Regions from separate parts of the Hyphomicrobium sp. B1 genome, predicted to be linked through region 4. Evidence: predicted binding sites of a transcription regulator. Region 4 holds the regulator's gene; each other region holds the start of a gene.
The links. Region 4 encodes PhoB, which activates phosphate uptake and scavenging genes when phosphate is short. Its sites were predicted from a motif close to TGTCATNNANCTGTCAT; they were not measured.
Positions count from the first base shown of each region.

Region 1: the regulator PhoB is predicted to act here: its motif matches at 2,519-2,535, upstream of RLW55_RS20510 (UDP-2,3-diacylglucosamine diphosphatase).
Region 2: the regulator PhoB is predicted to act here: its motif matches at 3,614-3,630, upstream of RLW55_RS07150 (CorA family divalent cation transporter).
Region 3: the regulator PhoB is predicted to act here: its motif matches at 2,219-2,235, upstream of RLW55_RS07140 (ceramide glucosyltransferase).

Region 1 is NZ_CP134871.1:4,284,796-4,290,425, forward strand. Features, by position in the region: gene RLW55_RS20490 (CoA pyrophosphatase) at 1-434, shown strand, start outside; gene RLW55_RS20495 (DUF6111 family protein) at 431-733, shown strand; gene RLW55_RS20500 (CCA tRNA nucleotidyltransferase) at 752-2,008, shown strand; gene RLW55_RS20505 (hypothetical protein) at 2,103-2,336, shown strand; gene RLW55_RS20510 (UDP-2,3-diacylglucosamine diphosphatase) at 2,564-3,415, shown strand; gene RLW55_RS20515 (DUF3419 family protein) at 3,464-4,708, shown strand; gene RLW55_RS20520 (class I SAM-dependent methyltransferase) at 4,716-5,387, shown strand; gene RLW55_RS20525 (hypothetical protein) at 5,403-5,585, opposite strand.
Region 2 is NZ_CP134871.1:1,465,783-1,471,412, reverse strand. Features, by position in the region: gene RLW55_RS07170 (ABC transporter permease) at 1-220, opposite strand, end outside; gene RLW55_RS07165 (quaternary amine ABC transporter ATP-binding protein) at 217-1,305, opposite strand; gene RLW55_RS07160 (ABC transporter substrate-binding protein) at 1,436-2,329, opposite strand; gene RLW55_RS07155 (type 1 glutamine amidotransferase) at 2,727-3,443, opposite strand; gene RLW55_RS07150 (CorA family divalent cation transporter) at 3,720-5,399, shown strand; gene RLW55_RS07145 (alkaline phosphatase family protein) at 5,482-5,630, shown strand, end outside.
Region 3 is NZ_CP134871.1:1,459,396-1,465,025, reverse strand. Features, by position in the region: gene RLW55_RS07145 (alkaline phosphatase family protein) at 1-939, shown strand, start outside; gene RLW55_RS07140 (ceramide glucosyltransferase) at 1,011-2,162, opposite strand; gene RLW55_RS07135 (hypothetical protein) at 2,326-2,586, opposite strand; gene RLW55_RS07130 (hypothetical protein) at 3,470-3,664, shown strand; gene RLW55_RS07125 (UDP-glucose dehydrogenase family protein) at 3,761-5,158, shown strand; gene flhA (flagellar biosynthesis protein FlhA) at 5,344-5,630, shown strand, end outside.
Region 4 is NZ_CP134871.1:347,380-353,009, reverse strand. Features, by position in the region: gene RLW55_RS01770 (5-(carboxyamino)imidazole ribonucleotide synthase) at 1-355, opposite strand, end outside; gene purE (5-(carboxyamino)imidazole ribonucleotide mutase) at 366-851, opposite strand; gene RLW55_RS01760 (thioredoxin fold domain-containing protein) at 1,012-1,401, opposite strand; gene RLW55_RS01755 (DUF1007 family protein) at 1,509-2,123, opposite strand; gene RLW55_RS01750 (zinc ABC transporter substrate-binding protein) at 2,362-3,342, shown strand; gene phoB (phosphate regulon transcriptional regulator PhoB) at 3,459-4,163, opposite strand; gene phoU (phosphate signaling complex protein PhoU) at 4,199-4,912, opposite strand; gene pstB (phosphate ABC transporter ATP-binding protein PstB) at 4,953-5,630, opposite strand, start outside.

The sequences.
Region 1 (5,630 bases), 380 kb from region 4:
TGACGGCACGAACGGATCATTTGCCCTCGCACGCCGGACAAATCGCCTTCCCCGGCGGGAAAGTCGAGCAACAAGACGCGACGCCTCTCGCTGCTGCGCTGCGGGAGACGCGCGAAGAGATTAACCTCGATGCGGCATTCATCGAGCCAGTCGGCTATCTCTCGCCTTATCGCACCGGCACGGGCTACATCATCACGCCCTCGGTCGCGCTCGTGCGGCCGGGCTTCAGGCTTACAGCCAATCCCGACGAAGTCGCTGACGTTTTCGAGGTTCCGTTCGCCTTTTTGATGAACGAAGCCAATCACGAGATCCACAGCCGCGTCTGGCGCGGTGCAGAACGCAGGTTCTATGCGATGCCTTACGGTGAACGCTATATATGGGGCGCGACAGCGGGAATAATCCGCACGCTCTATCGGAGACTGTTCAGCACATGATCCGCATCGTTATCGAGAATATTTTTTTCTTCCTGCTGCCGACGTTCCTCTACATCGCCTGGATCGCATTCTCCGAAGATGAATGGCCTGGCCTGATGACAGTCTTGAGCCGTGCTCCCTTGATCCGTCTCTTCTTTGCCGGCGCTGCCGTGATGCTCGCGACGCTCGTCGTGTTTTCGTCCCGCACCTATAACAGCCCCGACGATGTCTATGTGCCCGCCTCCGTCGTCGACGGGAAGCTCGAACCGGCGCGCAGCATTCACGAGACGAAAACGCCGCCCCCGACGGCAAAGCCGTGATTGCAGGACTGAAACGGCATGACTGAAACAGCCATCAAATCGACCCGCATGAGTGCCGAATGGCTACGAGCCCCGGCGCTTGCAAAGGTCTTCGCCGCGCTTTCTGCCGGCGGGGCGGAAGCCCGCGTTGTCGGCGGTGCTGTGCGCAACGCAATGATCAATCGCCCCGTCAAGGATGTCGACATCGCGACAACGGCCCTGCCCGCCGAGGTCATGCGCCTCGCCGCCGATGCCGGTCTTGGCGCATATCCGACTGGCATAGACCACGGCACCGTCACCGTTGTCGCTGAAAAGCGATCCTTCGAAGTGACGACGTTGCGCCGCGACGTCGAGACGGACGGCCGCCATGCCGTCGTCACCTTCACCAACTCCTGGGAAGAGGACGCCGCCCGCCGCGACTTCACGATCAACGCGCTTTATTGTTCGGCCGACGGCATCGTCTACGATTTCGTCGGCGGCCTCGATGATCTGCGCCAACGTCGCGTCCGCTTCATCGGCGATGCCGAGGCACGCATCCGCGAGGATTACCTGCGCATTCTGCGCTTCTTCCGTTTCAGCGCCGAATACGGAAAGGGCCAGCTCGATCCCGAAGGACTGGCCGCAGCAAATGCCTTGAAAGAAGGACTATCGCTGCTCTCCGCTGAGCGCGTCCGCGCCGAAATGCTGAAACTGCTCGCAGCGCTGAATGCTGTCGATGTCGTCAACGCCATGGAAAAAAGCGGCATCCTTCAGCTTGTCGTCAGGACGCGCCTCGAACCTGACCGCTTTGCGCGCTTCGTTGTGATCGAAGCCGCACTGGGCGAGCCACCCGATGCGCTCGCGCGCCTTGCCGCGCTTGCCGTCAACAATCCGGAAGACGCAGCCTTTCTCGGCCGCGAGCTTCGGCTCTCGAATGCCGAAGCCGAGCGTCTCACAAGCGCATCCGCAGGCGATCCAGGTATCGCTCCGGAAACGTCCGAAGCGATTGCACAAGCTGCACTTTACAGGCTCGGTGCCGATGCCTTCGCGCGCGCCGTCCGCCTTGCCTGGGCGCAATCTGGCGCCCCCTGCACCGATCCGCACTGGCGCGCCCGCGCATTACTCGCCGATCGCTGGAAAATTCCGGTTATGCCCTTCACTGGGAACGACGTCCTTGCGCTCGGCATTCAACCAGGTCCGAAAGTCGGCAGCATCCTTAGTGCCTTCGAGCGCTGGTGGATCTCAGAGAATTTTCCCGCCGATGCTGAACGTCAAAGCAGAGTGCTTAAAGAGCTGGCGCGCGAAGCTGTTACTTAACAAATCATTAAATTTCACTTCACCTTTGCTTATGCTCCGACTAAAGTCTCTCTCCGGGGTTCACCCATTTGTATCGCGTTGAGGAGACACCCTGATGGACAGCATCGGCCGTGAGCGTGAGCGTTCGCTCAAGTTCGTTCAAATCGTCTTCGCCGTTCTCGCTCTTCTCAGTCTGACTGCAGCATTGGCCGTATCGACGAGGGGCGTCGATATGGGACTTCCCGAAAATTCGACATCACCGATCGCGCTGGCGTTTCTTCTTGTTGGCGCTGTCGACACCATTCTGCTCTACGCCTGGGAGCATATCTTTCAGCGCATCGAATACTGATACGAAATTGCGCTGCCGTCGCGTGGATGGCAGCGCAATCATCAGTGTGTCGCATATTCGCCATATGACACTTTTGCGGCGATCGAAACCGCCGGCATCACTCGCGCGCGCCGTCTCGGGCTGTTGGTAAACCCATAAATAGCTGCGATTTCTTACACTCGACGCCACCGGCCGCAGGCGTTCGTCATACGCCTGTTACATGAATCCCGTCCTACGTTTTACATGAAATGCATAGACGCATTTATGGGAAGCGCACTGACTGGGGGCCGACCTTGAGCGCACCAAATCCGGAATTGAACTACCGAACCGTTTTTATTTCCGACATTCACCTCGGAATGCGCAATTGCCAATCGACTGCTCTTCTCGACTTTCTGAAATACGTCGAATGCCAGAACCTCTACCTCGTCGGCGATATCGTCGATTTCTGGAAAGTCCGCCGCGGTCCTTATTGGCCGCAGAGCCACAACGACGTTTTACAAAAGCTTCTGCGCAAGGCGCGTAAAGGCACCCGCGTCGTCTACATTCCGGGCAACCACGATGACGGCCTGCGCGACTATACCGGCATGAACTTCGGCGGCGTCGAAATCCGCCGCGATGCCATTCATGAAGCCGCCGACGGCAAGCGCTATCTCATTTTGCACGGTGATGAATTCGACGTCGTCGTGCGTTACGCCCGCTGGCTCGCATTTCTCGGCGACCGGTCCTATGACGCAGCTCTCGCGCTTAACGTGCCGCTGAACTTTGCGCGTCGCATGTTCGGCCTCGGTCATTGGTCGCTGTCGGCCTTCCTGAAGCACAAAGTGAAAAGCGCCGTGAACTACATCGGCGAATTCGAGGAAGCGTTGGCAGGCGAAGCCAAGCGGCGCGACGCGCAGGGCCTCATTTGCGGCCACATCCATCACGCCAACTCGCGCCAGATCGACGGCATTCACTACATGAACTGCGGCGACTGGGTCGAAAGCTGCACCGCCATCGGCGAACGCTTCGACGGCCAATTTGAAATCATTCGTTGGAAAGAGCATTTGGCCGCGCGCGCCTCGCAGGCGCCTTCCGGCCGCTGGTTGATCGAAGCCGCTTAACGGCAATTATGCCGGACGAAAAGCGAGCCGGCGAACGGAGTATCCCACGTGAACGCGACCGCCAAAGCCCTCGAACCGACGAGCATCGATCTTCTGAGCGAAGCTGTGCATCAGAACCGTGCGCTGAGTCTCGCCGGTATCCTTGAGCGCACCTTCACCTTCGCTTTCCGCTCAATGGTCTACCCGCAGATCTGGGAAGATCCGCGCGCCGATATGGAAGCGCTGGAGATCACCCCGCAAACGCGCATCATGACCATCGCCTCCGGCGGCTGCAACGTCATGAGCTACCTCTCGGCGAATCCGGCGCGCATCTATGCCGTCGATCTCAACGCCACGCACATCGCGCTGCTCAAGCTGAAGGTCGCCGCAGCTCAGCATCTGCCGAACCATGCCACGTTCTATCGCTTCTTCGGCGCCGCCAATGACCGCCGCAACGTCGCCCTCTATAACGATCTCATCGCGCCGCATCTCGACGCCGATACCCGCGCCTATTGGGAAGGCCGCGAGCTGACGGGCCGCCGCCGCATCACGCGCTTCGCGCGCAATTTCTATCATTTCGGGCTGCTCGGCCGCTTCATCGCGACAGGCCATCTCGCTGCGCGCGTGTTCGGCGCCAAACCGAAGCGTCTGCTTGAAGCCCGTTCGATCGAAGAGCAGCGCGAGATCTTTGCGCGCGACATCGGACCGGCCTTCAGCCATCCTGTCTTGCGCTGGATCACGTCAAACCGGGCGTCGCTGTTCGGCCTCGGCATTCCGCCGGTGCAGTATGACGCGCTTTCCGGCGGCGGCGCTCGCACGATGGCCGACGTTTTGAAGGAACGCGCCGAACGCCTGGCGACGGGCTTCGATCTGAAAGACAACTATTTCGCTTGGCAGGCCTTCGGCCGCAGCTACGCAACCCAGGGCGAAGGCCCCTGCCCGCCGTATCTCGAAAAAGCGAACTTCATGGCGGTCAAGGCGCGCGCCAACCGAGTCGAGGTTGTCCACGACAACATGATCCGCTTCCTCTCTGGCGAGCCGGCCGAAAGCCTCGATCGCTATATCCTGCTCGATGCCCAGGACTGGATGGACGACGCAGCCTTGAATGCGCTGTGGGATCAAATCACCCGCACTGCGCGCCCCGGCGCCCGCGTTATCTTCCGCACCGCGGGCGAGGAAAGCATCCTCCCGGGCCGCGTCGCCGACGCGACGCTCGGCCAGTGGACCTATGACGCCGCCAAATCCGCTGCGATCCACGCCAAGGATCGCTCGGCGATCTACGGCGGTTTCCACCTCTACATCAAGAACGCCTGATCCTCTCATGAGCGACGCCGCCGCAATGACCGAAAGCGCTGCGAGCGCCATGGATGGCATGTATCGCCATCAGCGCTACATTTATGATTTCACACGACGCTACTATCTGATCGGCCGCGATCAGATGATCGCCGAGCTTGCGCCTCCGGTCGGCGGCACGGTGCTCGAAGTCGGTTGCGGCACGGCCCGCAATCTGCTGCGCGCCGCGCGCCGCTATCCGCTTGCGAAGTTCTACGGTCTCGACGTTTCAGAAGAAATGTTGAAGACGGCGCGCGCCTCGATCGACCGAAGCCCGTTTCGCGACATCGTCACGATTGCCCAGGCCGACGCCACGACGTTCTCGGCGTCCGAGCTTTTCAGCATCGCCAACATCGACCGCATCTTCATTTCATACGCACTGTCGATGATTCCGCCCTGGCAGGACGTGATCGCCCGCGCCGTCTCACAGCTCTCGCCAACGGGCGAATTGCACATCGTCGACTTCGGCACGATGGCGACCATGCCCTCCTTGGCGCGACGCGGCATGCGCGCGTGGCTGACGAAATTCAGCGTCACGCCACGTCAGGAGCTCGAAGACGTCGTGCGCGACGTCGCCCGCCGCAGTGGTCGAAGCGCCGCTTTCCACCACGGCCGCTTCGATTATGCAGCCCACGTCTGCATCGGTGCGAAGCTTTCGTAACGCCGCGTCGGCAACCTAGCTGACGCGAGGCCCGAGAAGCTGCCGGAGCGCCAGCTCGATGCGCCGCCAGTCTTCTGCCGTGCGCTCGTCTCCGGTCTTTTCATAGCGACGAACCATCTGCGCCGCTTCTGCGAGCGCCTTCGCGCCCTGCACATCGTAAAGCTTACGGGCATGATCATGGATTTCGACGGCATTCATGACAAAGCCTCCCTGCGCTTTTTTTGTTTGGCCCCCTTTGATCCA
Region 2 (5,630 bases), 1.1 Mb from region 4:
CGCGCGTCAACCACATGAAATTCGACTTTAGCCACGCCATGATTATCGAGATCCACTTGGAAATCGGGATAATGGCGGCGTCGGGGTACTTAACAGCCCAAGGGGCGATGCTCGGAACGAGATAGAGGATCGCGACAACGGCGATGGCCACAGTCCAGATCAACGTCGGGGTGGAGATGGCGGACGGCCGGATGGGCGCCGTCGTGTCTGCGACGGTCATACACGTGCCTCTTTAGCCAAGTCGCGATCGGCAAGGATATCGATAACGTCATCGGGCGTCACTTCACCGAGTGGCCTACCATCAGCGGCGGTGACAAGAAAGTTCTTGCGGACACCGACGATGCGAGCCGAAAACGATGAGATCTTATCTCTTGCACCGACTGTTCCGCCGTAGTCGGCAGATGGCGAAACCGGGCGCATCAGACTTGCTGCCGACATCACCTTCGAGCGCTGGACGTCGCGCGTGAATTCGGCGACGTAGTCTGTTGCGGGATGGAGCACCAGTTCTTCCGGCGTGCCGATCTGTATGATTTCCCCATCCTTCATAATGGCGACGCGGTCGGCCAAGCGGATCGCTTCATCGAAATCGTGAGTGATGAAGACAATGGTTTTCTTCAGCACGCTTTGAAGGCGCAGCAGTTCGGCCTGCATCTCGCGCCGGATCAAGGGATCGAGCGCGGAAAACGGCTCGTCGAGGAACCAGATTTCTGGTTCGACCGCGAGGCTCCGCGCAATACCGACGCGCTGCTGCTGGCCGCCTGAAAGCTCACGCGGATAAAACTGCTCGCGCCCGCTGAGGCCGACAAGCTCAATAACTTTGCGCGCGCGTGCCTCGCGCGTCTTGCGTTCGACGCCTTGAACGGAAAGCGGAAAAGCGATGTTTTCGAGCACCGTCAGATGCGGCAGCAGGGCGAAGTGCTGAAATACCATTCCCATGCGGTGACGACGGATCTCAATCAATTCATCAGGGGATGCTTTCAGCAGGTCGATGCCGTCGAGTTCGATCTTTCCCCACGTGGGCTCAACCAATCGAGAGAGACAGCGAACGAGCGTCGACTTGCCCGAGCCGGACAAGCCCATGACGATGAAATTTTCGCCGCGACGAACTTCGAGCGACGCATGCCGGACGGCGCCGACGAGCTGGGCTTTGCTCAGGTCTTCGGATGTCGGTGCGCCGTTGTGTTTCGCCAGAAAATTCTTCGCGCCTTCGCCGAAGACTTTCCACACATCCTGGCACAACAGTTTAACCGGACGATCGTCAGTCGCCGACGTCGTATCATCGCGCAGGGGCGCTTGGGTGTTCATTTTAGGATCGCTCCATCGCGCCAAGCGCGCCGTGTGGCCTCAAAAACAGACGGGAACCGACAGCCTGCGATGGCACACCGGTTCCCGTCGCGTCTTCACTCAATGCTGCAAAGGAAGCTCAGCCGAACTCTTATTTCGCCCATTCCTTCCACTTGGCCTCGTTGGCATCGACCCAAGCCGCAGCGACCTCGTCCATCGACTTGCCGTCGAGATCGATCTCACCTGACATCTTGTTCAGTTCGTCAGTGTCGATTGTATAGTTTTTGGCGACTTTGTAAGCGACGGGCCATTTATCTTTCAGGCCTTTCCAGGAGTACTTCCAGATTTCGCCGTGCGGCTTGCCGCAATCGTACTTCTTATCCGGGTTCACGCCCCACTTCGGGTCAGTGTAGCAGGCCGGTTCATATTCCGGGAACTGAACCCACTCGCCTTTGTATTTCGCTGGCGCCCAATGCGGTGAATAAATCCAGAGCATGATCGGCGCTTTGCGCTGATAGGCGGAATCGAGTTCGGCGAACATCGCGCCGTCGGTGCCGGCGTGGACAACAACGAACGGCAGGCCGAGAGCTTCGACGCGCTCGTCGTCAAAACCTTCCCAGGTCACGGGGCCGCCGAGATAACGGCCCTTTGGCGCTGTATCGGGCGTCGAGAAGGCTTCGGCGCACTTGGGATCCTTCAGAGCTTTCCAATCAGGAAGGCCGGGGCACTTTTCTTTCATGTACTCCGGGAACCACCACTCTTCCTTGGCTTTGGGACCAAGCTTGCCGAGCCGCTCGGTCTGGCCGGTGGCGTCGGATGCCTTCATCGCTTCGCGCGCGGTCGTATCCCAGTATTCGACGCCGATATCGATATCGCCGTTCGTCAGGCCGGTGGTGAGGCTCGAGAGATAATCGGCCGTCGGGTATTCAACGTTGTAGCCGAGTTTGGTCAGAATGCCGCCAAGGATCTTGGCGTTGAGATTGACGCTCGTCCAATCGAACAATGCAATCTTGATTGGATCTTGCGATTCAGGAGCGCCCGCCATGGCTTGGCTAAAACTCGCCAGCGATACGATCGCTGCGCAGGCCCCCCCGGCCAAAACGCGTTTGACGGCAGTGTACATAGATCAGCCTCCAAGCCAAATCAGTTGAGGTCGAATTGCAGAAATCGCGTGCAGTGACTTTCCTGAGAGTGATGATTTTTGAATTATGATACCTATTTCATAGTGTGTTCAAGGCCAAATTCAGGGCAGTTGGTGCAAATATAAGCAGCACGGGCGCGAATAAATGTTTCATAGAAAGTCGTCGTCTTGCGCCGATTGCGCTACCGCCAAACGCGATCTTTGACGAATAGAATAACCCAAAAAAGAAAGCGAACGCAGATGGTTTGCTCTGCGTTCGCTCCGATGAAATGCGTTGGCCGGTTATCGATCCTGAAGCGGACTATTGCCGAATGGTCCGCATGAAATTGCGATAAAGCGTTTCGGCATCCGCAGCGAAATTCGCGGTGTGGGGTTTAGCAGCTTCCGCCATGCGCGGCAGTGCGCCAGGTCCATGCGTGCGTTCCAGCGCTTGCGCGTAAGCCGGGATATTTCCCCAGTCGTCGATCGTGTTGTCTTCGATTTCGACGTGATACTGCATGCTCCACGCCGTCTTGCCGACACGCATCGCCTGGCAGGGACAAATGTCCGATTTGGCGAGCACAACAGCGCCTTCAGGCGGCTGCGCAACGCGCACGGAGTGCCACTGAACAGCTTTGAATTCCTTGGGCAGATTGCCGAACACCGGATCGCTTTCGGCTTCCGTCGTCAGGGCGACATCGAGAATGCCGATTTCAGGCGGACGTTGTGGTCCGCATGTGCCACCCAAGGCATCGGCCAGAAGCTGATGACCGAGGCAAAGCCCCATGAAGGGTTTTTCCAATTCGCGAACCCAGCGGCGGATCGCGCGCTTTTCATCGACAAGCCACGGGCATTCATCGACATCCCAGACGTCCATTGGTCCGCCCATCACCCAAAGCGCATCGTAGTTTTCAAGCGCGGGAATCGCGGCTCCTTCATCGAGTTCGACGGCATCCCAAGCGATGCCGTCGGCGGCGAAGAATTTGCGAAAGATGCCTGGATGCTCACAAGCGATGTGCTGAAAAACAAGAAAGCGCACGTTTCCCCCTATTCCCTGTTCACGTATGTCATGATCGACCGGCCGACGACACCAGGGCGCAGATATACGATGTAAACTCATCCGTCATCAGCGCTTCGATGCCCCTGGTCATTGGATGCCAGAGCTTTACAGGTCCGAACAAACGCGAAATTCCCCATATATTTCATACATGTCGCATAACCGTCATGGATATGGGGCAATGGTGAGAGGCGCGTTGAAGGGAACTCGATTTCGAAGCTGCTCTGCGGCGCAATTCGATAGCAAGCCGAGGCTCTCATGCTTGATGAAGTCCGTTCCGAAACTGCGGCCGGGTCGGGGATTGCACCACACGCTTCAGCCGACACCCGCATCGGACACTTCCGGCAGATCCTGATATGGCCGGTCGAGTTGATGCCGCCCAATCCTGAGCCGTCTCATCACGACTTCGCGGCGATCCTTTCGAATCTCGGCCCGGACAATCCGTGGAAAGAGGTCGATGACGAGTTCACGTGCGATCCGAAAGATTTTCAGGAGCGTCACTACAATGAGTTCGTGACCTTCCTGCCGCCGGTCCAGCGCTTCCTTTACGGCGGACGAATTGGCAGATCACCGGGATCGGTGTCATCGGAAAGTCCGGTCAAAACCTTCCGGCGTACCGATGTAGCGGCCGTGCGCGTACAGCTAACGCCCGGCGCGGTCCCGATCGAACTCAGGGTGGCTCACGTCGACTTGTATTTCTTCTTCGAAATCGATGTGGCGATCCTAGCGTTGGAGCTTTATTCCGAAGACATCGGACTCGCCGACGTTCAGGACGTGATGTTCCGACTGGGACGAACGCATCCGGCCTATTGGGAGAAGGACACCGGCGTTGCCGGACATTGCCCAGTGAAAGTCGAATTTCTTTCAAGCCACGGTGACGTTCTGGCCGCCTCCGATTACGAGGATCGCGACAAGTTTCTGGCGCAGGTTTGCGCAAAGCGCGCCGCCCGCGTTGCTGCGCATTGGCAATATCTGCTGCATCCGCTGGTGCCGCATCACTCCGATCACCCGGGTGCGTTGCGCTACAAGCAGCTCGAATATTATCGCATGCCGCAAATGGCGCTTATTGCCGTGAAAGCCGGCAGCGAGCTGACGCGCGCCGATTACGTCCGCCTCGCTTTTGCATCCGGTCCAGGCGACTGCTCGGAGTTGCCATTCTCCCAGCGCCACCTTGAAGACTTCGAGGAGCGGTATTGCTACGATCGATACTTCGGACAGCACAACGAGATCGAGTGGCCGCAGAGCCGCTATATGTCGTGCGGTCATGCCCTTGTCGTGACGGGCAGCGCCGACAACCCGTTCTTCGTCGACCCCAACCATGGCTGCCTCAACAGCTTCCGGCATGAGCACTTCCTTGTCTTTCTGATCGCGCACTTCCACAAGGCTTCGCTGCTGATGTTCTCCGATCATCTGACCGGCGCGATGAGCCGTCTCGATGCCAATAACAAGAGCGCGATTCTGGCGTTCAGAGCGGCATCGCGACGGGCGCTGCAAACCTTCCTCCGGTTCACGCATCGCTACTGGTTTCACTCGGTCAGCAATCAGACGCAGGCACACGATATTTTTGCGCTGTGTCGCCGCCATCTCGATATTGACCGCCTCTACGACGACATTCGACAGGAAATTCAGGAGATGAGCGAGTTCCTTGAAAACGAGGCTATGCGCCGTCAGAGCGATACCGTTACACGACTGACCGTCGTGACCACGCTCGGACTTGTCGGCACCACCGTCACCGGCTTTCTCGGTATGAACCTGCTCGATTGGGCCAATCAATCGACGCCATGGCGATTGGTGGCATTTTCTGCAGTGCTTGTGCCGACCATCCTGCTGACGCTGATTACAATCGCTAAATCGCGCGCCTTGTCGGACATGATGGAATCCCTGTCCGACGGCTCGGCGAACTGGTTTCCCAGGCTTCGCCGTAAGATGCGCATTTGAACGGGGAATGTCAGAGGAACGTCGCTTCCATCATCTAGGCGATGGACAAGCGCATCTTTCGCTTAGAGGGGACGACTTCAATATGGTGCCGAAGCAGATTCTTTCGCGCGCATGCTTGTGCCTTGCGGTGCTTCTCAGCATTGCGCCGGCCCACGCCGATGCATCAAAGCACAACGTCATTCTTTTCGTTCCCGACGGCTTGCGGCGGAAGATCGTCACGCCTGAAACGGC
Region 3 (5,630 bases), 1.1 Mb from region 4:
GGGCTCGCCGATACAACGAACATCATCATCTCGTCGGACCACGGCTTCTCGACGATCTCGAAGCAGAGCCAAACGAGCGAAGCTGCGAAGGCCACCTATCCGAATGTGCCGCCTTCGCTGTTGCCGCCTGGGTTCCTCGCAATCGACCTCGCGAAAACGCTCGATATGCCGCTTTATGATCCGGACGACGGCAATGCCAAGGTCTCGGAGGGAACGCATCCGTCCGACGGCAATGGCTATATCGGCAAAGATCCGAACGCTCCGAACGTGATCGTCGCCGCCAATGGCGGTTCGGATCTCATTTACATTCCGAGCGGCGACCGTGCTCTCGTTCAGAAGACGATCGACTCGCTGATGGCGCAAGACTACGTCAGCGGGATTTTCGTTGAGGATGACCTCGGCAGCTTTGCGGGGACACTGCCGCTCAGCGCCGTCAATCTCAAAGGCTCAGCGCTAATGCTCAGACCCTCAATCGTCGTCAACTTCAAGAGCTTCTCGACCGGCTGCTCGGAACCGACCACGTGCGCGGTGGTCGTCTCCGATACCGAATTGCAGCAGGGCCAGGGCATGCACGGCAGCTTCAACCGGGGCGATACCGAGAACTTCATGGCCGCGATCGGCCCTGATTTCAAAGAGGGCTTTGTCGACGAGGCGCCGGCCAGCAATGCCGACATCGGCAAGACGATCATCGCGATCCTTGGACTGCTGCCCACGAGCCATGGAAAATTGGTCGGCAGACCATTGATCGAAGCGTTTCCGAACGGTGCAACGCCGCAGTGGGAGCGCAAGACACTGGGGTCAGCGCCATCGGCTTCAGGCCTGCGTACGATCCTGAATTATCAGGTGGCGGGCGATACGAAATATTTCGACGCCGCCGGCTTTCCCGGACGAACGGTCGGCTTGCATCCGGAGGCGACCATCGCCGAGACCCATAAGTGAACGCATCTGAAGCGCCCGGCCTTGCAAGCCGCGATAGGGTCCGTTTCAGACCGGACTCTGAACTTTCTGATTCAGATCTTATTGGTGACTGCGAGTTCGCGGTTCTGCTCGGCGACGCTCATATCGTTGCCGCGCCAGACGAAGGTGTCTCCCACCCAGCCCTCGACCCAGAGTACAGGCAAAAGCGCATCGCGTAGAAGCCACGTAAATGGCGAATGCCACCGCAGATGCCAGCCCGCAACGTGTGCCAACAAGACTTCGGCACCCAACCAAAGCGACAGCAGCCCAGCGAGCGCCATTAACGGATCAACGTCGAAGGCCGTTGCGGCGACGGCGGCAGCGGCGGCAGGCAGAGTGCAGCCGGAAAGTATTTCCGGCGCATAGAACAAGGGGAACGTTGCACGACGCAGTCGCGCCCAGCGCACTTGCCGATCCCAGACTTGAGCCCTGGTTCGCAGGCCCAGCGGCTGCTCGAACGGGCGATCTACGAGCCGGACGTCAAGACCATGAGAGCGGACGATCTTGGTAGCGGCAGCGTCTTCGGCAATCTCGGCGCCCAACGCTTCGATGCCACCAGCATCGTCGAGGATATCGCGGCGCCAAAGCATCGACTTGCCCTGAGCAAATCCGAATCCGATCGTATCGGCCGCGCTTTGCCAGCGAGCCTGATAGGTGTTGAGGAATGCGCATTCGAGTTCAGCCCAAAAACCGATCGGTCGACTTCCGATGGGCGGCGAACAGACGAGGCCCACACCCGGCGTGAAACTCTGGAACAGATCGTCGAGGTAGTGCGCGGGCATCAGGACATTGTTGTCCGCCAGAACGATCCACCGATGGCGTGCGGCCGCCCATCCTTTGACGATGTTGTTGAGCTTAGGATTGCTGGTTGGCCGATCATCGCCGATCAACAGGCGGGCCTGGATATGCGGGTATTCGGCGATCAGCTTGCGAACAAGCGGTACGGCCGCATCATCTTCGCGAGCCGCGCAAAATATAACCTCATAGTCCGCGGCTTTCAGTTCGAATGTCGAACGCAATGTCATTTCATCGAAATGATCGACACCGCAAACCGGACGCACGATGCTGACCGGCTCAACATTTGTCGCACGCGATCGGCTACGTGGCGCCGATACGCGGTAGAGTGTCAAGGCGACCGTCAAAAGGTGGGTGGACACCGCCAAAATGCAGAAGACAAGAGCCGCCGTCGTCACGAGATCGGCCATAGCTCCTCCGTCGACAAGAATGAACCCGCTGCATTTCAAGATTCATTGAAACATTGACGACGGTTGCACGACAACTCTGCGACATCCAATAAGAATGCCCCAAAGTTGTAGCTCATCCACACTTTTGTCGCGTGAACTGCGAACGGTCTGCGCGCTGCGAGATTTATGATTTCGGCGGGCTGGCCATGCGGCGCACGGCAGTGGTCGACAAGTAGGCGCCAACAAAGGCCGCCGCGCAAAGGCTGATCACGCCGGGCAAGCCGTCATTCAAGTTGGCAGCCAAAAGCCCTTCGTAGGCGATCGCCGCGCCGATAACGCCGCCGATCGCTGCGATAACAGTGTTGGAAACGCCGCGAAGCGACAAACCGTAGAGAATGCCCACAATCAGGCCCGGATACATCGAAGGCCAGAAATGATCGTCCATAATTCCCCTCCCAAGCTTCACTAGCCTGCAGCTAACACCCGCGCCGCCAGGAAGGGGTTGATACCAGTCAATGACAGCCGGGACGAGATGGCCGCGCAGACGACGTCTGGTCGCGGTTGATCTCAACTCGGAGAAAAGGAGACCGGCAGCGCCGAGTTGGCACCGCCGGCCTCAAGTCCTGTTCGCGGACGCAGCGATCAGGTCCAGGGAGCGAAAAAACATTACGGGTCCGCGCTTCCTAATCCGCCTACAAATCGGGCGATGGGCCGACGGGCGCGAGTTCGGACACGGGATCCGATAACGGTTCATCGCGTGACGCTGCGACGATCAACGAGGGCCTTTCGTTGCCACGAACGCGAGTTCTCGGCTGGTGGCCCGAGAAATCTTGCTCATGCTCTGGTGCAACGATGCGATATCGCTTTTCCGTCATAGCCCGACGCCTCTCGCAGCAGCTGCCCGGCCTCGAAAATGGCGCCGGGCCGATGCGTGCGCGATAGCTGCTCTTTCTGCCAGGAACGGATTGGCGAAGCGGCGTCCCTCAAGGGCGTCGTAAGCTGCTAACGCTGAGTGAAAGAGGTATTCGCGTTCTCCGTCCTCTCGAATGACTAGACCGGCTTGATCGTCTCCAACTTCGATGACGTATGATTTTGACATGTCTTCTTGTTCGCCGGCAGTGGCCAGCGTCCTCTGAATGATTGCGATTGGGGAATAAAAACGCCGTTTTCTGAGCGGTTTTGCGCGCTCAACAGCGGCAGAGACAACAGCTCATCCGACAACCGACGTTCATCGTCGTTTCGTGAGGAGAAAGACAGTCAAAGTTCGTCTGTTTCATAGCGGTCTCCAGTGGCGGAGCCCACGAGTGCGTCGTGGAGCTTAGCGTTTGATGACGCGGCGCAAGTCTCATCGAAATCACCGCGGCGAGCACGCCAATCTTGCCCGCAAGAGCCATAAGACGCTGTTCGGCACGCCGGATCAAATAAGAAGACGTGCAATGCTTAGAACCGTGCTGATGAATAAGCGCCATGCACGGAGCTTGCGACTTTTTTTCAGCATCGAGCTTAGCGTCATAACGCAATGATATTGCGCAGTTTTACCAACCCGTCAGAATGCAGGGCGTTCGCCGGAAATATGGGCTGGCGGTGTTCGCCGTTTGGTGGAATATCGTCCCTGTGGGATACGAGGGATTGCGACTATGAAGATCTGTATGATTGGAGCGGGCTACGTCGGTCTTGTTTCGGCGGCGTGCTTTTCCGATTTCGGCTGGACGGTCACCTGCGTCGACAAAGATCCGGACCGGCTGGCAGATCTCAAAGCTGGGCGCTCCCCGATCTATGAACCCGGCCTCGATGATCTCATGGAGCGGAATATCAAGGCCGGGCGCCTGCTATTTACGGAGAAGCTGGGTCCGGCTGTCGCCGACGCCGATGTCGTCTTTCTGGCTGTCGGCACGCCAATGCGCCGGGGCGACGGATACGCCGATCTCTCCTATGTCTTCACGGCCGTCGAGGAAGCAGCGCCGTACCTTCAAGACTTCACTGTCGTGACGACAAAATCGACGGTGCCCGTCGGAACGAGTCGCGAAATCGAACGCCGTCTCAAAGCCAAGCGGCCGGACGCCGATGTGGCTGTCTGCTCCAATCCGGAATTCTTGCGCGAGGGATCGGCGATCCAGGACTTCACGCATCCCGATCGCGTTCTGGTCGGGACCGACGACGAGCGTGCGCGCGAGGTTATGGGACGCCTCTATAAGCCGCTGGCGCTGCGCGGTTCGTCCGTCATGTTCGTCGAACGCGAATCGGCTGAGCTCGCGAAATACGCGGCGAACGCCTTCCTGGCGCTCAAGATCAGCTTCATCAACGAAATTGCCGATCTGTGCGAGAGCGTGGGAGCCGACGTGCAGGAGGTCGCATCGGCTATCGGCAAGGACCGTCGCATTGGCGATAAGTTCCTGCATCCGGGGCCGGGTTATGGCGGGTCCTGCTTCCCGAAAGACGTCTCAGCGTTGATCCGAACTGCGCGGGAATTCAAGGCGCCAATCTCGATCATCGAGCAGGTCGAACGTGTCAATCATGAGCGCAAGCTGGCGATGGCCATCCGTATCGAGGAAGCCGCCGGCGGATCAGTGCGCGGCAAGACGATTGCGGTGCTTGGGCTGACGTTCAAACCCAATACCGACGACATGCGCGATGCGCCGAGCCTTGTCATCGTGCCGATGCTGCAAGAGCGTGGCGCAACGATTAGGGCCTGCGATCCGCAAGGACGCCGCCAAGCGGAGCCTCTGCTTCCAGGCATCACCTGGTGTGAGAACGCGAACGAGGCGGCCGAAGGCGCCGACATCCTGGTGGTCGTCACGGAATGGAACGAGTACCGCGCACTCAATCTTGAGGCCATCAAAGCGCGCATGACCGGCAATACCATCGTTGACCTCAGAAACGCGATCGACGCCGAAACGGCGCGTAGCCTCGGCTTCAATTATTCCGGCATCGGCCGAGGGAACGCCGCAGCCGAGATATCCGAACCGAGGCCGCGACCGCTGTCTGCGGACCTGCATTCGGCGCAAGCCGCAAAATAGGCGCCCCCGGCGTCCGACGCGCCTTGAGTTGCGGATGTCACTCTCTGCGATCGGCTGAGTCATCCTATTGACGCGGCCGGAATTTCGAGAATTTTTGTATTTTTCTCCGCTGTCCATGATCCGATGACGACCTCGCGCAAGCTTCGGGTAGGAAGCTCGCCCCAAAGCGCGAGGGATCTCTTTTCATGGCTGCGACGAAAACCGCCGCTCAGGGTGGCATCGATTTAGGCTTGGGTCAGCGCGATGCCGGCCTGGCTGTCGGCATCGTCGGCATCCTGACCATTCTCTTTCTGCCACTCCCTGCCTTCATGATGGACCTGGGGCTGGCGCTTTCGATTGCGCTGGCCATTGTCATCTTGATGGTTTCGTTGTGGATACGACGTCCGCTGGAGTTCTCGGCGTTTCCGACGATTCTACTTATCGCGACGCTGCTGCGATTGTCGCTCAACGTCGCGACGACGCGACTTATTCT
Region 4 (5,630 bases):
TGGCGCCGAGTTCGCGCGCGAGCGATTTTTCGTTCATACGATCCTGGGCGCAGGCGAGAGCCTTGGCACCGGGACGAACAGGAATGCGCGCCGACAGAAATTCGACGGTGCGAACGGGGATGTTCTCGAATTCATAGGTCGCGACATGGACCCACTTGGCGAAGGCCGCGAGGTGCGCTTCATCTTCGTAATCAGCGATCGTATGTGCGGAAGCGACATCAAATGCCGGACTGTCGGCGTCCGGCGCATAGATATGCGTTTTGAAGCCGAGGCGCGCGGCAGCCATTGCAAGCATGCGGCCCAGCTGTCCGCCGCCTAGAATTCCGATGGTCGAGCCGGGAGGGAATGCAGTCATCGCGCGGTCTTCAACCCTGAACGGGTGTCTCGGCGACATCGGCCGAATGCTGTTTGCGCCAGTCTTCGAGGCGTTCTGCCAGGCCGGGATCGGAGAGTGCCAGAATTTCCGCGGCAAACAGCCCCGCGTTCTTGGCGCCCGCTTCGCCGATGGCGAGCGTGCCGACCGGAACGCCCGCCGGCATCTGCACGATCGAATACAGGCTGTCCTGACCTTTGAGGGCTTTCGATTCCACCGGCACGCCCAATACCGGCAGCACCGTCATGGCGGCGGCCATGCCAGGCAAATGCGCGGCGCCGCCGGCCCCGGCGATGATGACCTTCAAGCCTGCAGCTTTGGCACCCTTGGCGTAGCTATAGAGACGGTCCGGCGTACGGTGGGCGGAGACGATCTTGGTCTCGAAGGAAACGCCCAGAGCCGTTAAAATATCGGCGGCATGCTTCATCGTCGGCCAGTCTGACTGGCTTCCCATGATAATGCCGACGTGTGGCCTGATCCGGCTCATGATGGCGTCCAAAGCCCCCGAAAACGGAAACCGCGTCGGTACAGGAGCGAGCCCGAGTTTACAAGGGTTTTGGGCACCGATACGTGGGGAATTCGAAATGAAAAGGCCAATTGCATGGGCTTTTGGCTGCTTGGGCGACGTTTGGGCGCTTTTAGGGGGCTGAAGCCAGCAGATAGCTGATCGAGTGGAAGAAGTTCTCCGGGCCGATGTAGCCGGAAATCCGGCCGACTTCGGTATGTGATTTGACGACCACAAATGTCGGCACGATGTCGACACCGGATTTGAAATTCAGATGGTCGGCCGCGATATCGTTAATATCGACGAAGCGCACCGGCAGATCCTTGGCCTGAGACGATGCCTCGTAGGCCGGCAGCACGTCGCGGCGGAAAAGCTGGCAGTAGATGCATCCCTCGGCTTCGACGACAACGAGTTCGAATGCGCCGTTCGGAATGGCAGCTTCGGTATCGATGTCGGCGTGCGAAATCGTAACGGGTGCGAGCATCAGCACGAGGAAAAGCAACGTGCGAAGGGCCGTACGCATTTGATGTCACCTCGCGGTCCGCAAGAAGACATCCTTTCTAAGTCATTAATGGCCTGGCGGCTGAGGAATCTCGCCGGTTCCTTAACCGCTGTGCCAAAGCGGAACGGTCAGGATTTCTTGCAGGTGATCGCCACGGTTTTGTAGGAGCCGAAACCGACGACGCCGGCGCCGAACTGCTGCGCCATCGCGGCGCCGAGCTTCCGGGCCTGCGCGTCGGTCTTTTCCGCATCGGGATCGAGCAGCGTCGCCGCGCAGCCTGCGGGCGCTGATGCAAGTTTGATGGCGTCCGTTTTCTCTGGCTCGAAGTCGATGAAATAGGAGGGATCGAAGACGGCGAATGTCAGGCCCTCGGCATCGGCAAGGACAGGCTTCGCCAGCGACAGATGGAAGTAAAGGCGGAGGACGCCATTGGTGTATTCGAGGTGCGCTTGCGTCGGCGGTGAGAACGCCAATTGCTCTTCGCCGAGCTTGGCCACCGTGAAGTAGTTGAACTCTTTGAGGCCATCCATGTTGACCTTCAGGAGCGGCTCAAGCTCGTGCTGGTCGTATTTGCCGTCGTTGTTGGTGTCGAGACCTTCGAGCGCCATGGCGGCGTATGAGTCGTCGAAGCTCCAGACATGGTCGACGCCCGTAACGGTGCCGTTGTCGTAGTCGACCGTCATCTCATACGTGATCCACATATGAGGATGCGCAGAGGCCGGTATAGAGAAAGCGAGGAGCATTATCGCGGCGGCCGCGAGGCTGAGACATTTATTGAACGACTTATGCAAGATCGGCCCCAATTTCTTTGCTCCGCTTTGCGCGCGATTCTTCGGAGTGCGTTTCATACGAAACGCACATTGAACGTGGCGAGATTGCGACGCGCTGCGCTATTTGGCGGGCATAGGCCAATTCGCCGGTGCGGTTGCGCGCCGACAGCGACGGTTATATTATATCCTTTTACTCAGCAGGATGGCGGGAATGAAGCGTTCAGCGGCACGATGTTTCGGTTTTCTGGCGGCCGCGATGACAAGCGCGACGACCGCCGTCAGCGCTGCCGAAGCGCCGAAAGTCGTCGTGACGATCAAGCCCATACATTCGCTTGTGACGCGTCTAATGGACGGCATCGGGACGCCGAAGCTGATCGTTGAAGGGTCGGCGTCGCCGCACACGTTCACGCTCAAGCCGTCGACAGCGCGGGCCATCAACGAAGCGGATGTTTTCGTTCGTGTGTCGGATACGCTGGAGCCGTTTACGCGCAAGATCGTGACGACATTGCCGTCGAACGTGAAAGTGGTGACGCTTGCAGGCGCAGATGGCGTGACGCTGCTCGATCAACGCGAAGGTGGCACGTTCGAGAAGCATGAGCACGAGCATGAGGCGGACGCGCACGATCACGACGAAGCGGGCGCTGCCGATCACGACGATCATGATGAGGATGGCAAGGATGGACATCTCTGGCTCGATCCGTCGAACGCCAAGGCGATTGCGGCCGACGTCGCGAAAGCACTCATTGCCCGCTATCCTGAGTATGCGAGCAAAGTGAAAAGCAACGAGGCGGCGCTCGATGCCGATCTCGATACGCTCGACCATGACCTTTCGAGTGAACTCAAAGGGGCGCAAGGCAAGCCCTTCATTGTCTTCCATGACGCGACACAGTATTTCGAACATCACTTCGGGCTTCACGCCGTGGGATCGATTACGGTCAGCCCGGAGGTGCCGCCAAGCGCAAAAAGGCTAACGGAGGTTCGCAGCAAGATTTCGTCGCTCGATGCGGTCTGTGTTTTTACCGAACCGGAGTTCCAGCCAAACCTTGTTGCTGCGGTTACCGAAGGGACGCATGCCCGTTCGGGGACGATCGACGTCGAAGGGCAATTGCTGACGCCGGGGCCGAAGCTCTACTTCGATCTGATGCGGGGCGTCGCGCGCAACCTGTCGAGCTGCCTAACCGCGCCGAGCTGAGAGCCAGTCTTTAGCTGTATTATCTCGTCATCCTCGGCGTTAGACCGGGGATCTATTATGCCGCGGTGATGTTGATTGTTGGATTCTCGGGACAAGCCCGAGGACATGGCTCGCTATCAAGCCTGCGTTTCGGCTTCGCGGCCGTCGAAGACATAGCCGGCACCGCGGACCGTGCGGATCGGATCGGCCTCGTTGCCGCGGATCAGCGATTTTCTGAGACGGCCGATGTGAACGTCGACGGTGCGCTCGTCGACCTCCGAGGACTGGCCCCATACGCGGTCGAGGAGCTGGCTGCGCGAGAGAACGCGGCGCGGGCTTTCCATGAAGACTTCGAGCATTCGGTATTCGGTCGGGCCGAGGCGGACCTCGCGGACGCCACGCGTCACTTTGTGGGCGCCACGGTCCATCGTGATCTCGCCGGAGACGAGAATATCGCTCATGCGCTCCGGCGCCGCGCGCCGGAGCAGGGCCTTCACACGTGCCATCAATTCCTGCACGGAGAACGGCTTCGTGACGTAGTCGTCGGCGCCGGTCGTCAGGCCCCGCACGCGGTCAGATTCCTCACCGCGGGCGGTCAGCAGGATGATGGGCAGGCTCTGCGTGTCGCCGCGGTTGCGCAGACGGCGGCAAAGCTCGATCCCGGAAATCTTCGGGATCATCCAATCCAATATCGCCAGATCGAAGGTTTGTTCGGCGAGCAATAGTTCTGCTTCCTCGCCGTCGGCGGCTTGCACGACGTCGTAGCCTTCCGACTGAAGATTGTACTTCAGAAGCTCGGCTAGCGGCGCTTCGTCTTCAACAACGATGATCTTAGCTGGCATGATATTGGATCGGGGTTGCTCTCAGGGTCGCACGGTCATTGGCGCGGCGTAATCAGTGTCGAAGAGGTCTTGTCGCCCTTCGGCCGATCGTCGGCGATCGGTACGCCGTGCACGAGGTAGTAGACGTTCTCGGCGATGTTTGTCGTGTGGTCGCCAATGCGCTCGATATTCTTGGCGCCAAAGAGGAAGTGCGTGCAGATGCCGATGTTGCGCGGATCTTCCATCATGTACGTCAGCAGTTCGCGGAACAGCGAGTTATACATGGCGTCGACCTGCTGGTCGTTGCGCCAGACTTCCATCGCCTTCTCAGCATCGAGCGTCGTCAACGCATCAAGAACGTCCTTGAGCTGCTGCTGCACCATCTCGGTCATGTGGCGCATGCCGGTCATCAGCGGCTTGGGATAGGCTTCCCCTGCAATGGTGAGAGCGCGCTTGGCGATGTTCTTGGCAAGGTCGCCGATACGCTCAAGGTCGCCCGCAATCTTGATGACCGTCATGATGTGACGCAGGTCGTTGGCGACCGGCTGGCGGCGGGCGATCATCAGAATAACCTGGTCCTGCAGCTCGCGTTCGAGCTGGTCGACCATGACATCATCGGAAACAGCTTTCTCGGCGAGCTTAGGGTCGCGGCGTTCGAGCGAGTCCATCGCCTGAACGAGAAGCTTTTCGGCATAGCCGCCCATCTGCGCGATGCGGCGGTCGAGGAGCTTCAACTCTTCCTCGTATGACTTCACGGTATGTTCGTTCATCGTCGTAATCCTGAAATCCGGTTTGGCCTCAACGTCATCACTAGCCGAAGCGGCCGGTGATGTAGTCTTGCGTGCGACTATCCGTTGGGTTTGTGAAAAGCTTTTTGGTGTCGCCGAATTCGACGAGATCGCCGAGGTACATGAAAGCAGTATTCTGCGAAACGCGGACTGCCTGCTGCATGTTGTGGGTCACGATGGCGATCGTGAATTCGTTCTTCAACTCGTCGATCAGCTCTTCGACCTTAGCGGTCGAAATCGGATCGAGAGCGGAGCAGGGCTCGTCGAACAGGATGACTTCTGGGCGGATCGCAACTGTGCGGGCGATGCACAGACGTTGCTGCTGACCACCGGAGAGCGACAGGCCGCTGGCGTGCAGCTTGTCTTTTACTTCCTTCCAGAGAGCCGCCTTTTCGAGGGCGCTTTCGACGCGGGCGTCGACTTCGGATTTCGGCAGGCGCTCATAAAGGCGAAGACCGAACGCGATATTTTCGTAGATCGTCATCGGGAACGGCGTCGGCTTCTGGAACACCATGCCGATGCGCGAGCGCAGCAGGTTCAGGTCCTTCATGTCGAGGATGTTTTCACCGTCGAACATGATCTTACCTTCGGCGTGCTGGCCGGGATAAAGATCGTACATGCGGTTCAAAACACGCAGGAGCGTGGACTTGCCGCAACCCGAAGGTCCGATGAAGGCTGTCACCTGCCGCTCGTAAAGCGG